DNA from 3 places in the Bradyrhizobium sp. 4 genome. Region 1 is predicted to be linked to each of the others. Evidence: predicted binding sites of a transcription regulator. Region 1 holds the regulator's gene; each other region holds the start of a gene.
The links. The regulator LexA, encoded in region 1, represses DNA repair genes until DNA is damaged. The targets are predictions, from matches to a motif close to TGTTCNNNNTGTGTTCNG.

Region 1 (4,558 bases):
GCCCGCATCCGGGCGACGCTCGACGGCGACAACCGGGCGATCGCGACCGCGCTGCTTACCGGGCGGCGCGATGCGATCACCACGCCCGTCAACGATGCGATGTTCATCTCCGGTCTCGGCCACGTGCTCTCGATTTCCGGCTATCACATGGCCGTCGTTGCCGGTGTCGTGTTCTTCGCGGTGCGCGCGCTGCTCGCTCTGATCCCGGGACTTGCGGCCGGCTTCGCGATCAAGAAATGGTCGGCGGCCGCCGCGCTGGTCGCTGCTGCGTTCTACCTGCTGCTGTCGGGCGCGGAGGTCGCAACGCAAAGATCGTTCTTCATGACGGCGGTGGTGCTGATCGCGGTGATGGTCGATCGCCGCGCCATCACCTTTCGCACGCTTGCTGTCGCCGCGCTGATCGTGCTCGCGGTCGCGCCGGAAGCACTGGTGCATCCGAGCTTCCAGATGTCGTTTGCAGCAACGCTCGGGCTGGTGGCGCTGGTGCAGATCGGCATGCCCAATTTGTTTGCCTCGCCGGACCATTCGGCGACCGCGCGCATTGCGATGTGGGGTGGCCGCGAGATCGCGATGCTGTTCATGGCCTCGCTGATTGCGGGACTTGCGACCACGCCCTACGCCGCTTTCCATTTCCACCGTGTCACGCCGTTTGGCGTGCTTGCCAATCTCGGCGCGATGCCGGTGGTCTCGGCGCTGGTGATGCCGGCGGGATTGTTGGGGCTGCTTGCTGCGCCGTTCGGGCTGGACAGCGTGTTCTGGTGGCTGATGGGGATCGGCATCGAGTGGATGGTCGCGGTCTCGCGCTGGGTCGCGGCATTGCCGGGCGCGGTCGGCCGCATCCCGGCGTTCGGGATCACGCCGCTGATCGCGGCGAGCCTGGGAATCATTGTGCTAGGCTTGTTGCGCACGCCGCTACGCTGGTCCGGCGCCCTGGTCCTGCTGGCAGCGATCCTCTGGGGACTGTCGGCGCAGCAGCCCGACATCCTGATTGCCGGGGATGGCGCCAGCGTCGCGGTGCGGGGCAGGGACGGATATCTGCACCTGATCAGGACGAGCAAGGACAGCTTTTTGCTCAAGGAATGGCTCGCTGCCGACGCCGATCCGCGCGATGCCGGCAGAGCCTCGCTGGCCGATGGCGTGTCCTGTGACGAATCGGGCTGCGTGACGCCACTGGCCGACGGGAGGTTGGTCGCGCTGGCACTGCGCGTCGACGCTCTCGCGGACGATTGTAGTCGGGCCGCGCTGGTGGTGACGACACGCCCCGCGCCGCCCGATTGCGCGGCGATGGTGGTCGATCGGCAGCGGCTCGCCAGCCAGAGTGCGCTGGCGCTGACGCAGCGTGGTGACGGCTTTGCGGTTCACGCGGCGAGGGCGAGAGGCGCGAGCCGCCCCTGGTTGCCAGCCGGCGCAGGCGAGGGTGATTTCGACGGCAGCCTTGCGCCGAAGGCGATCGCGCCCCGCATCAAGGACGCAACGCCGGCGGAGACCGACTTGCAGGCCGACGATTGATCTGACGGTGCGGAGCAATGCAGTGGATTGGTGCATCTGCTCGGATTCGCTGGGCGCAAACCACGCCATCTCGCCGGCCACCGCCGGCGATGGCGATTCAATCTTGACCTCCGACCTCGTAGCGGCTGCGTCAGCCGATCGGCAGGCGCGTGACGGTCGGCTGCCTGTCGGCGATGACCTGCGCCTTGTGCTCGCGCTCCGTCACCGGCTGGGTCACAGGCAGTTGCAGCACGGTCGCGCGCTGGCCTTCGACGAGCTGCGTCACCAGCACATATTTGCCGTCCGGGAATTCGATCGCGTCATGATGGCGGTCGGGAACGTGCGGGTCGATCTTGCCGAACTTGCCCACGCGGGAATTGATGGTGCGCGTCCAGATCCAGCGATTGTCGTAGCGAACGTCGTCGGCGAAGGCGAGCTCCGTTCCCGGCAGCAGGCAGACGGCAACAGACGGATCGGCTGCCGAGGCGAAGCCGCGCGTCGAGGTGCCGCGGAAGCTTGTCGTGACGATCGTCTCGCCGACTTCGGCGGGGCGCGACGCGACGGCATGTAGGCTGTAGTCACACATCGGGTGCTCCTCATGCTGGGATAGCAACCCGCGTCTCTTCGAGGCGCAGGCCTCTATCAGAGTGGAAGCACGAACGCTCTGCTTGGTTGTGGGCAAATCTGCGGCTGCGTTCCGCAAGCCGCGATCACATTATCTTTCCCGCATTCAATAGGAACAAAGCCTGCTACGATGCATTCGGGAGGCGCGTGTCCGAATGTTGCCAGCCCGGATATTGCCGACTTGGCTGCAACGGTTGCTCGATCGCATTCCGCACGTTGCGGACGATCGCTGGCCGCCATTTCCTCGAACACTTGAGCCGCGCAGCGGTGCTGCTTCGTGGGCATCGCGAGGAGCCAGCGCCGGAGGAGGGGCCGGATAGTCTGTGCAGAACCAGAAAGACTATCCAGCCGGAGCGGAAGATGATCCGCTCCAATCTCTGACCGGCGATACCGATCGGAAGCGCGCGAGGCGCCAAGCACCTCCAGTATGAAGTACTCCCCGGTATCAAGGACGCCAGGTATCAAGGACGCCCGGTATCAAGGACGCCCGGTATCAAGGACGCCCGGTATCAAGGACGCCCGGTATCAGTACTTCCGGTAAAGCCCGATCAGCTTGCCCTGAATCTTCACCCGGTTAGGCGGCAGGATACGGACCTCATAGGCCGCGTTGGCGGGCTCGAGCGCGATCGAGGCGCCGCGCCGGCGGAAGCGCTTCAGCGTGGCTTCCTCGTCGTCGATCAGCGCCACCACGATGTCGCCGGTATCGGCGCTCTCGTTGCGCTGAATCAACGCCATGTCGCCGTCGAGGATGCCGGCCTCGACCATGGAATCACCGCGCACTTCGAGCGCGTAATGCTCGCCCGAGCCGAGCATGTCAGGCGGTACGCTGATAGTATGGCTGCGGGTCTGCAACGCCTCGATCGGCGTGCCGGCCGCGATGCGACCCATCACCGGCACCGCGACGGGACGTTCGCCCTCGTCCGCGGGCAGGCTGGAGCTCGCGCGCACCTTGCCGAGATTGCCCTCGATGACGCTCGGCGTGAAGCCGCGGCGGCTGCCTGCGGCTGCCTGGAGCTCCGGCAGCTTGATGACTTCAATCGCACGGGCGCGGTTGGGCAGGCGTCGGATAAAGCCACGCTCCTCGAGCGCCGTGATCAGGCGATGGATGCCCGACTTCGAGCGCAGGTCGAGCGCATCCTTCATCTCGTCGAAGGAGGGCGGTACGCCGCTTTCCTTCAGACGTTCACTGATGAACCGCAGAAGCTCGTATTGTTTGCGCGTTAACATCTCGACCAAAGTCCCCCGGTTGATGTCGTCCGATTCCGAGACGCTGAATTCGGCAATATGCCGCTACATGCTCGAAACAAATCATGAACGGACACTATATGTTCGATACATGTTCCGCAACTGCTTAATTTACCGTGAACAGAGCAAAGTTGGCGGAACGCGCATTGCCGGGGCGCTCAGACAGGGAGCCGCAACACTTCGCAAGCCGTGCCGGCTTCGGCCTTCGGCGCGAACGGTGCGCGCACGAGAAGTGCCTGCGCTGCAGCGAGATTCGCAAGCAGCGAAGAGTCCTGATGATTGACGGGAAGAACGACGCGTGTGCCATCGTCGCGCTCCTCCAGATGCGCGCGCAGATAGTCCTCGCGCTGGTCGTTGGCGCTGACGTCGCGGCCGAGCACGGCGCGCTCACGGCGATGGTGAATCACTGAACGGCCCGACAGGGCACGAATCAGCGGCACCATGAACAGGAAAGCGCACACGTAGGACGACACGGGATTGCCCGGCAGACCGATCACGCCCATTGCGCCGAGCCGCCCGTGCATCATCGGCTTGCCTGGCCGCATCGCGATCTTCCAGAACGCCATCGCGATGCCTTCGTCCCGCAGTGCCTGCTGGACCAGATCGTGGTCGCCGACCGATGCGCCTCCGGTCGTGATCAGGATGTCGGCGCCGCTCTCACGGGCGCGGCGGATGCCGGCGGTGGTGGCCTCCAGCGTGTCGGCGGAAATACCGAGGTCGATGGTCTCGGCGCCTTCGCTGCGGGCGAGCGCGTGCAGGGCGTAGCCGTTGGAATAGACGATCTGGCCGTGGCCGGGCGTGCTGCCCGGCATCACCAGTTCGTCGCCGGTGGCGAGAATCGCGACCTTCGGACGCCCGCAAACGGCAAGGTGCGGATGATTCATCCCGGCGGCGAGCGCGAGGTCGCGCTCGGTGAGACGGCTTCCCTTGCGCAGGAGCACGTCGTCCTCGCGGAAATCGACGCCGGCGGGGCGAATGTGCCGACCGGCGATCGCGGCTTCCTTGATCGTGATACGCTTGCCGGCGGCGACGGTGTCCTCCTGGATCACGACGGCGTCCGCGCCACCGGGAACGACGCCGCCGGTGAAGATCCGCACGGCCTCGCCGGCGCCGACCATCCCCGCGAACGGTCGGCCCGCCGCGACTTCGCCGATGATGGTGAGCTCCGAATCGATCGTCGCGGCATCGGCCGCTCGCACCG
Region 2 (4,558 bases), 1.7 Mb from region 1:
GACAACAGGTTGAGTCGCTTGAGATCTTCCTCGGTTTCGCCGACACATTCGGCAAGGCGCGAGATCGGCACGCAGACGTCGGTCGCGACCACGCCGATGCTGTCACCGGGCCGCAGCGCCTTCACCGACCAGTAGGCGTCGTGCCGCGCCTGCCACAGTTTTGTGCGATCCTCCGGTTTGGTGGTCCAGGAGAAATCGCCGCCGCCGCAGTCCTTTGCGATCTCGCCGAAGGCCTTGGACTGTTCGGCGACCTCGATCTCGCTGCCGTGGAATTCCATCAGTAGCAGCGGCGTTTCCGGCAGCGTCAGCTTCGAATAGGCGTTGCAGGCCCGTACCTGCGCGGCGTTGAGCAACTCGATGCGCGCTACGGGAATGCCGGTCTGGATCGCCAGGATCACGGCCTGACACGCCCCGTGCACGGTCTCGAACGACACCGCGCCGGCCGCGATCGTATCGGGGATGCCACGCAGGCGGATGGTCAGTTCCGAGATGATGCCGAGCGTGCCCTCGGCGCCGACGAACAGATGCGTCAGGTCATAGCCGGCGGATGATTTCTTCGCGCGCGTGCCGGTCGTGATGATCTCGCCGTCGCCGCGGACCACTTTCAGCGCCAGCACACTGTCGCGCATGGTGCCGTAGCGCACCGCGTTGGTGCCGGAGGCGCGGGTCGAGGCCATGCCGCCGAGGGAGGCGTCCGCGCCGGGGTCGATCGGGAAGAACAAGCCCTGGTCGCGCAGATGCTCGTTCAGCGCCTTGCGGGTGACGCCGGGCTGGATCACGCAGTCGAGGTCCTCGGCATGCACCGCGAGCACCTTGTTCATGTCGCGTAGGTCGATGCAGATTCCGCCGGCGGGTGCGTTGACCTGGCCCTCGAGCGAGGTGCCGGTGCCGAAGGCGATGACGGGCACGCCGTTTTTCGCGCAGATCCGCACCACGTCCTGGATGTCGGCGGTCTCCTGCGCCATCACCACGCCGTCCGGCGGCTGGTTCACGATCCATGTGGTGGTATGGCCGTGCTGCTCGCGGACGGCCTGCGAGGTGATGAGGCGGTTGCCGAACCGCGCGGCAAGCTGCTCCAGCGCGCTCGCAAGGGCTTTCGGCGCCGGCCGCGGCGGATTATTGGTGATGGTCGTACCCACGGACGTTCCTCCCGACGAGACGAACCGTGGCAAAGGACATCTCACCGGTCAAGTCAAGCGACCGGATGCATAGCTGGGGAAGGACACATGCCGGAGACTGCTGCCACAACGATCGAGGGCGCGCCGTTCCGCGCCTCGATCATGCAGGTCGAGCCGCAATGGATCGACTACAACGGCCACCTCAACATGGCCTATTATAACGTGATGTTCGACCGCGCGATCGATCAGATGTGGCTGACGCTCGGGATCGGGCCGGGCTACATGAAGGAGCGCGGCGGCTCGACCTTCACTGCCGAATGCCACGTGCGCTATTTGCGCGAAATCCACCTCGGCGATCCCGTGCAGGTCTCGGTCTGGCTGCTGGAAGCCGACGACAAGCGGCTTCACACCTTCCAGGAGCTGCGACACGCCACCGAAGGCTGGCTATCTGCCACGTCGGAGAACATGTCGCTCCACATCGACATGGGCTCACGAAAGGTGGCGGCCTTTCCGCCAGACATAAGCGAGCGCATCGCAGCGGTGGTCGAGACCCACAGCGCGGTGCCACGGCCCGAGGGCATCGGCCGGAACGTGGCGATGCCCTCGAAGCGGTAAGCGCGCTAGACCCTGGTACGGCCGCGGGCCAGACCGACAACGGCCGAGACCAGGAACAACACGACGGCAATGAAGAAGATGATCTTGGCGATTTCGATCGACGCGCCGGCGAGGCCGCCAAAGCCCAGGATACCGGCGATCAGGGCGATAACCAGAAACGTCACTACCCAGCTAAGCATGATCCGAACCTCTGTTTCGATGTCTGTCTGCGATCGGCGCGCCTGACGCGCCTCACTTGCAGAACCAATCGCCAACTCGGAACAATGGTTCCGAGCCGCTAGGGCCGGAAATTCGCCTGACCCGCAGGAACAAATTGGCTTTCCGCGCACGTGGAAAACCTCCGCCCGCGGCCCCATATAGGGACCAATCCCTGTTAAGAAGGCTCCCCTTTCACCACCCCGCGGTGCCAACGTGGGGCAAATGATTCGCATGACCGAGCCGAGCAAGATCACGTCCCAGAGCGTCCCCGACCACCAGCCCGCAGCCGGCGGCATCGCAGCGCGTGCGCGGGCCTCGGTGGGCCCGCAATACCTGTCCGGGCTCAATCCGGAGCAGCGCGAGGCTGTGGAAACGCTGGACGGCCCGGTTCTGGTGCTGGCCGGCGCCGGCACCGGCAAGACCCGCGTGCTGACCACGCGCATCGCCCATATCCTGAGCCAGGGCCGCGCCCGCCCATCCGAAATCCTGTCGGTGACCTTCACCAACAAGGCCGCGCGCGAGATGAAGCACCGGCTGGGTCAGATGCTCGGTCATGCGGTGGAAGGGATGCCGTGGCTCGGCACTTTCCACTCCATCGGCGGGCGCATCCTGCGGACCCACGCCGAGCTGGCGCAGCTCAAGTCGAACTTCACCGTGCTCGACGTCGACGATCAGGTCCGACTGCTCAAGCAGCTTCTGCAAGCCGACAATATCGACGACAAGCGCTGGCCCGCGCGCATGCTCGCCGGCCTCATCGACGGCTGGAAGAATCGCGGCCTGACGCCGTCGCAGGTGCCGTCGGGCGAAGCCGCCGTGTTCGCCAACGGCAAGGGCGGCAAGCTCTATGCGAGCTACCAGGAGCGGCTGAAGATTTTGAACGCCGCCGATTTCGGCGATCTGCTGCTCGAGGACATCCGCATCTTCCGCGAGCACCCGGATATCCTGCGGCAGTACCAGCAGCGCTTCAAATTCATCCTGGTCGATGAGTATCAAGACACCAACGTCGCGCAGTATCTGTGGCTGCGGCTGCTGTCGCAGGCGCCGTCGGCCAATCCGTCATTGCCGGGCTTGCCCCGGCAAGCCATCGATTCTTCGCCGAGCGATGGCGCGGAGGCGCCGCCTCCGGCGCAAGAAAAAACACACGTCAAGAACATCTGCTGCGTCGGCGATGACGACCAGTCGATCTATGGCTGGCGCGGCGCGGAGGTCGACAACATCCTGCGCTTCGACCATGATTTCCCCGGCGCCAAGGTCATCCGCCTCGAGCGCAACTACCGCTCGACCGGCCACATCCTCGCCGCCGCCTCGCACCTGATCGCCCACAACGAGGGCCGGCTCGGCAAGACGCTGCGCACCGAAGACCATGACGGCGAGAAGGTCACGGTGACAGGCTCGTGGGATTCGGAAGAGGAAGCCCGCGGCATCGGCGAGGAGATCGAGCAGATCCAGCGCCAGGGCGACAAGCTCAACGAGATCGCCATCCTGGTGCGCGCGTCCTACCAGATGCGCGAGTTCGAGGACCGCTTCGTCACGCTCGGCCTGCCCTATCGCGTCATCGGCGGCCCGCGCTTCTACGAGCGCGCCGAAATCCGCGACGCGCTGGCCTATCTGCGCGTCATCAATTCGCCGGCCGACGATCTCGCCTTCGAGCGCATCGTCAACACGCCCAAGCGCGGCCTGGGCGATGCCACCGTGCAGATGCTGCACGATCACGCCCGCAAGCGCCGCATTCCGCTGTTCGAGGCGGCGCGCGCGGTGGTCGAGACCGACGAGCTGAAGCCGAAGGCGCGCGGCTCGTTACGCGACGTCGTCGCCCAGTTCGACCGCTGGCGCGCCCAGCGCGAGGTCACCTCGCACACGGAGCTCGCCGAGATCGTGCTCGACGAGAGCGGCTACACCGAGATGTGGCAGAAGGACCGTTCGGCGGACGCCGCGGGCCGGCTCGAAAACCTCAAGGAGCTGGTGCGCTCGATGGAGGAGTTCGAGAATTTGCAAGGGTTTTTGGAGCACATCTCGCTGGTGATGGACCGCGACAGCGGTGCCGATGAGGACGCAGTGTCGCTGATGACCTTGCATTCGGCCAAGGGGCTGGAATTCGACAACGTGTTCCTGCCGGGCTGGGAGGAAGGCCTGTTTCCGAGCCAGCGCACGCTGGACGAACAGGGCCGCGCCGGCCTCGAGGAAGAGCGCCGGCTCGGCCATGTCGGCCTGACCCGGGCCCGCCGCCGCGCCAAAATCTACTTTGCGACCAACCGCCGGATCCACGGCACCTGGTCGACCACGATCCCGTCGCGCTTCCTCGACGAATTGCCGGCCGCCAATGTCGAGATCACAGAATCCAAGGGCGGCTCGGCCTGGGGCGGCACCGGCGGCTACGGCGCCTCCCGCTTCGACGACATGGAAGCGTTCGGCTCCACCTATTCGACCCCCGGCTGGCAGCGCGCCCAGGCCAATCGCAATCGTGGCGGCGGCGGGGGCGGCAATGGCGGCCGCGGCAGCTTCGAGGAACAAGCCTCGTCGTTTTCGTCCCAGTCGTCCTCGCCCGATTTCGGCAGCTTCTCCTCGCGTCGCCGCGGACCGCTGACGATCGAGGGCGAGCTGGTGGCCAAATCCACCGGCACGACCTC
Region 3 (4,558 bases), 490 kb from region 1:
GGTCCGGCACGTCATCCTCCCCAGGCGTTTCTTTCGGCGCGGGTAATAGCGGAATTCACTGCGGCGAGCGACGCGCGATTGCGCCGATCCTCTCATGCAAAAGGTCCGCATGCAAAAAGCTCCGCCCGAGGCGGAGCTTTCATTGCAAGGTCAAGCTGGTCAGGCGATCAGCGGCCGAAGAACAGCCACAGCAAGATGATCACCGGGATCGGCACACCCAGCATCCACAACAAAATTCCGCGTCCCATCGTGTCCTCCTCCAATTGCATTGTCGAAGAGAGAACGCTTAGGGCAGGGGCTGGTTCCCGCGGAAAGGCTCTACCAATGGCCGATGTTGGGCATCGACGACCACGGCTCCTGCGGCGGCTTCGGGTCGCCCTTCTGCAAGATCTCGATCGAGTGCAGATCCGGCGAGCGGACGAAGGCCATGTTGCCGTCGCGCGGCGGCCGGTTGATCGTGACGCCGGCCTTCATCAGCTTCTCGCAGGTTGCGTAGATATCGTCGACCTCATAGGCGAGATGGCCGAAGAAGCGGTCCTCGCCGTATTTTTCCTCGTCCCAATTCCAGGTGAGCTCGACCAGCGGCGCGCCGCGCGTCTGCGGCTGCTTCTTCAGCGCCTCGAGATCGTCCGACGAGCACAGGAACACCAGCGTGAAACGCCCCTTGTCGTTCTCGATCCGCCGCACCTCCTTCAGCCCCAGCGCATCCTGGTAAAACTTCAGCGCGACATCGAGATTGCGCACGCGCAGCATGGTGTGGAGGTATCGCATGGTTGTTGCTCCCTGGGTGGATGGAGGGTTTTTGGTTCGGCCGAGCCGAAGGGAGTAGGAGATAGCAGGAAAATCCGAGGAGGGGCAGGGGGCGGGTGCACATGTGCATGAGGGCGAAGCCGGCTGATGAAGTAAATCAGCCGGCGAAATTTCAATGCACTTTCACCGTAAATCCAGTGGCGCACACGCGCCATTGGCAGTGTGTGCGGGGCGGTCTGCTGCCGCGGCCTATTGCGTCGCGAGGCGCTTTCCGGCCTGCTCGGCCGGCGGCGTGAAGAGCGATACTGCGGTGCCTTCGGGGTCACGAAACTGGAACGTCCTGTTGCCCCATGGCATCGTTTTCAGCTCGTGCACCAGCGTGACCTTGTCTTTCAGGCGCTCATAATCCGCATCGATGTCCTCAACCTGAAACTCGATCACGGCGGTCCGATTGGCGCCGGGCTCGGCACTGTTTTCTTTCCAGAGCGCGACCGTCTCGGCTGCGCCGATTGCCAGGTTGGCGCCCGGCGTCACGATCTTGGCGAACACCGGCGCGAGCCATTCGGCGGAAACTCCGGTGATCATTTCGTAGAACGAAACCATGCTTTTGATGTCGGTGGCGATCAGGCGAGTGGAGGCGAACTTCATGGCATGTCCTTTGGTTGACCGCAGATTTGAGCGGCATCGCGGGGCTCGTCGCACACCGCTGCTGCCACCCTGATGTCAGCAGTCACGACGCCGCGCCGAGCGTGCGAACTAAGGGCATGAATTGCGATGGCAGTGCTCAAGCGCTAGACCACGAGCCCCTTCACGCGAAGCGCCCCAGAGCGCGAACCGGGCCGTCAGAACGGTGACGCAAACCGCAGAATTGGCCACCTCACTCACGGGTGGACAGGCTTGTGTAGCCGCTCGCAGATGAACTCCTCGCGGCAATGACGCGACTAACGGCCATGGCCAATATCCTAGGTGAGCTTCTGTTTGCACTGATCCGCTCGATTGTTGCTGGATGGGCGTATGCGCTCTGGGTCAAACTGGCGACATGGCTCGAGCCGAAAATCCAACGGCGTTGGGTGAAGCTTGCCGTAGGAGGCCTCCTCGGCTTGGCAGCTTATTTTATGATTCCGATCTTGATGGGGCTGTTGGGCCTTTGAACACAATGAAATCCGTTCTCATCGTCGCACTGGCAATCGGGGCGCTCGTCTCGACGGTGCTGCTCGTCATGGAGCAGCTCACCGACTACTCCATCGCTGTGATGGTATGGGAGATGCCGGGCATATCCGCAGCCTACCTTTTCTGGGGAGCGGTTGGCAGTTCCGTTTTCCTGGGCGTCGCCATCACTTGGGCCGTGAATGCAATCGTTTACGGCGCGCCCGCCTTCGTTGTCCTTACAGTCGTCAAGCTGGCAATTCGCGGTCTGCCGAAGTGATCTGGCAATGACCGTGGGGGCAGATCTTGGCCTATGCGTCGGGAATTACGCATTACGGTGACACGCAGTTAACTGCGTGATCGCGGTGCTGTTCGCGAGCACCGACGGCTACCTTACGGGACAGTGCACTGACGCCGCAGGTGCCAACGAAACGCATCACGCTTAACGTTTGTGAATGCCGCGTTGGCCGAACGCCTGCAATTCTCCAGTATTGGCGGCACTTCAGATCATCGGTGGAGTCAGGCTCTCCCGTCTCGCGGGACGGAGCGTGCATGCCTCGATCGGCGTCCGCCCGCCAACACACTAGCCGTATTCATTATGAGATTGAGGACAGGTGATGTTGTTTTTGGAGGAGTTCAACGAGCGAACGCTGTCGCACATGGACAGGGCGCTGGAGCGCGTCAGCGAGATGATGCCTGAGGTGATGGAAGCCTACACCGCGCGCCGGTATGTCGCCGAACGAATCATCCACTGCGCCAAGCACGAGACACGCGAGATCGACGGCCTCGTCGCCGCCGGCCGGCGTGCGGTCGCTGAGCTGGCTGTGAGGGTCGTCGAAAGCGATTAGCTGTCTGGCCGCGAACCTGCCGCAGAGGACCGCGCTCGCCGGCGATGATGGGGGTGAATTGGCGCTTCGTGAGAGGCGGCGATGGGCGGCCTCCCTGTCAGCCGCCGCCCATCTTTCGGGTTTCGAAATGCAGCGCCGTTTACTTCTCGAGCCCGGCCTTCTGCCGCATCGTGTCGATCAGCTCTGACGCCTCTGCCTTGGTCAGATCCTCCTTGGGGAGGGGCTTGTGGGCCTGCTCGGCGAGGGTCTTGAGGTAGGATTCCTGGGCGCCGGTCATCGGGTCGTCCCCGGAGACCCAATCCTTCGGATCCTTTTGGGTGTTGCCTGCGGTGTTGCCAGCCATCTTGTTGTGAGTCACGGCGATCTCTCCTTTTCAGGCTCAATGCCGACTGATGCTTTTTGTTCCTTATTTGTTCGTGGCCGGCCCCTGACGCAGCCAGGGGCGCACTTTGCCCGGATCAGCGTCGGGAGATGATCACGGAACGGCCGGCAGCGATCGGCGTCTGCGCATCAGACTTAGCTTGCGCCCCCAATCGAGGATCGGTGCCTCAACGGCGACGTGCAAGGCGGCGGCGAGACCGATGGAGAGCAGGATGCCCGCGATGATTGTCCCGACGGTCGACAGAAGCCACAGTCCGTCGAAGCTGGCGATCCATTTCACCACCAGATAATGGACGATATACAACGCGTACGAGATCTTGCCGAGCCATTGCAGGACCGGTGAGAAGGATCGCCCCTCGATCTCGACAGCGACCACAGCATGGATCAGCAATCCCGCGCCGAGGCCATAGGTCAGGACGCGCGCGAATTGCGGGTCGGCCGCGCCGCGCACGAAAATCCAGTACCACCCGGCCACGAACAGGCCCGCGGAAACGGCGGGGAAGTGGCGCGAAAAGCGCAATCGTCGGCTTCTCTGGAGATAGGCGATAACAACGCCGGCACCGAATTCCAGCACCAGCGGATGAAAGTAGATCCCGGCCTCCAGGCCGAAGACGAGAGCAAGAATGACCAGGGCGAATCCAGCGAACAAGATATCGAACAGCCGGTCCGGCTTGATCGCCAGGACGATGGCGACGGCGACGTAGAAGTGCAGTTCGAAAGCCAGCGACCAGGCTGGGCCAAGGTACCAGTTCGGATAGGTCCATGCGAAGATGGTTCCGAGATCGAGAGCGGGGCGGTCGCCCGGCGCCAGCGCGATCCAGGAGGAGCTGACAAACGCCGCCAGCAACACCAGCCAATAGAGCGGGAAAATTCTGAGGGCCCGTCTGAAAGCGAAATCCAGCGGGTTGTGTTGTGCCGTCGCGGTGGTCGCGATGATGAAGCCGGAGATCACGAAAAAGATGTCGACGCCGCTCGCAAGTATCGTCAGCGCACCCTCGGCAAGCTCCGGCCCAACCATGTCGGGTCGCGCACTGATCGCGTGTCCGCAGACCACCGACAGCGCAGCGACGCCGCGCATCGCCTGTACACCCGCGAAGATTCGCACCAAGCCTCGCCACGTTCATTCCAGAATAGTGCAATTTAGGCGAGAAACCCATTAAGGAACAGTTGCGCGGATGCGATAGAATGGGTGTGGATGCGTTAGGGTGAGGCATGCATCTGAGGCGGATTGATTGCTGTGCCCTTCCTCCAAGGCACGACCACAGGAGCACTCCCTAGCGCTTTGCTTCCTGCTTGCCCCGCCTGATTTCCTCTGCCTCGTCCACCAGCTTCAAGGCGGCGCCGTCGTAGCTCAGCTTCAGCCCACGACCGACGGTCCATATCCATCCCTCCCGGGCATCCCCGGTTGGCTGGGCGTTGAACTGGTCGGATAT

Region 2: a site for LexA is predicted at 1,972-1,989, ahead of IVB45_RS28195 (UvrD-helicase domain-containing protein). Genes of this name have one in related genera too.
Region 3: a site for LexA is predicted at 3,145-3,162, ahead of IVB45_RS17400 (DUF3072 domain-containing protein). Genes of this name have one in related genera too.

Annotation. Positions count from the first base shown of each region.
Region 1 covers NZ_CP064686.1:4,248,831-4,253,388, reverse strand. Annotated here, with positions in the region: gene IVB45_RS19945 (ComEC/Rec2 family competence protein) at 1-1,509, shown strand, start outside; gene IVB45_RS19940 (hypothetical protein) at 1,640-2,074, opposite strand; gene lexA (transcriptional repressor LexA) at 2,638-3,339, opposite strand; gene glp (gephyrin-like molybdotransferase Glp) at 3,516-4,558, opposite strand, start outside.
Region 2 covers NZ_CP064686.1:5,903,622-5,908,179, forward strand. Annotated here, with positions in the region: gene IVB45_RS28180 (FAD-linked oxidase C-terminal domain-containing protein) at 1-1,139, opposite strand, end outside; gene IVB45_RS28185 (thioesterase family protein) at 1,227-1,733, shown strand; gene IVB45_RS28190 (DUF1328 domain-containing protein) at 1,739-1,912, opposite strand; gene IVB45_RS28195 (UvrD-helicase domain-containing protein) at 2,154-4,558, shown strand, end outside.
Region 3 covers NZ_CP064686.1:3,760,772-3,765,329, forward strand. Annotated here, with positions in the region: gene IVB45_RS17370 (glutathione S-transferase) at 1-10, opposite strand, end outside; gene IVB45_RS17375 (VOC family protein) at 319-771, opposite strand; gene IVB45_RS17380 (VOC family protein) at 1,000-1,398, opposite strand; gene IVB45_RS17385 (hypothetical protein) at 1,701-1,901, shown strand; gene IVB45_RS17390 (hypothetical protein) at 1,907-2,176, shown strand; gene IVB45_RS17395 (hypothetical protein) at 2,514-2,744, shown strand; gene IVB45_RS17400 (DUF3072 domain-containing protein) at 2,884-3,087, opposite strand; gene IVB45_RS17405 (acyltransferase) at 3,220-4,230, opposite strand; gene IVB45_RS17410 (hypothetical protein) at 4,400-4,558, opposite strand, start outside.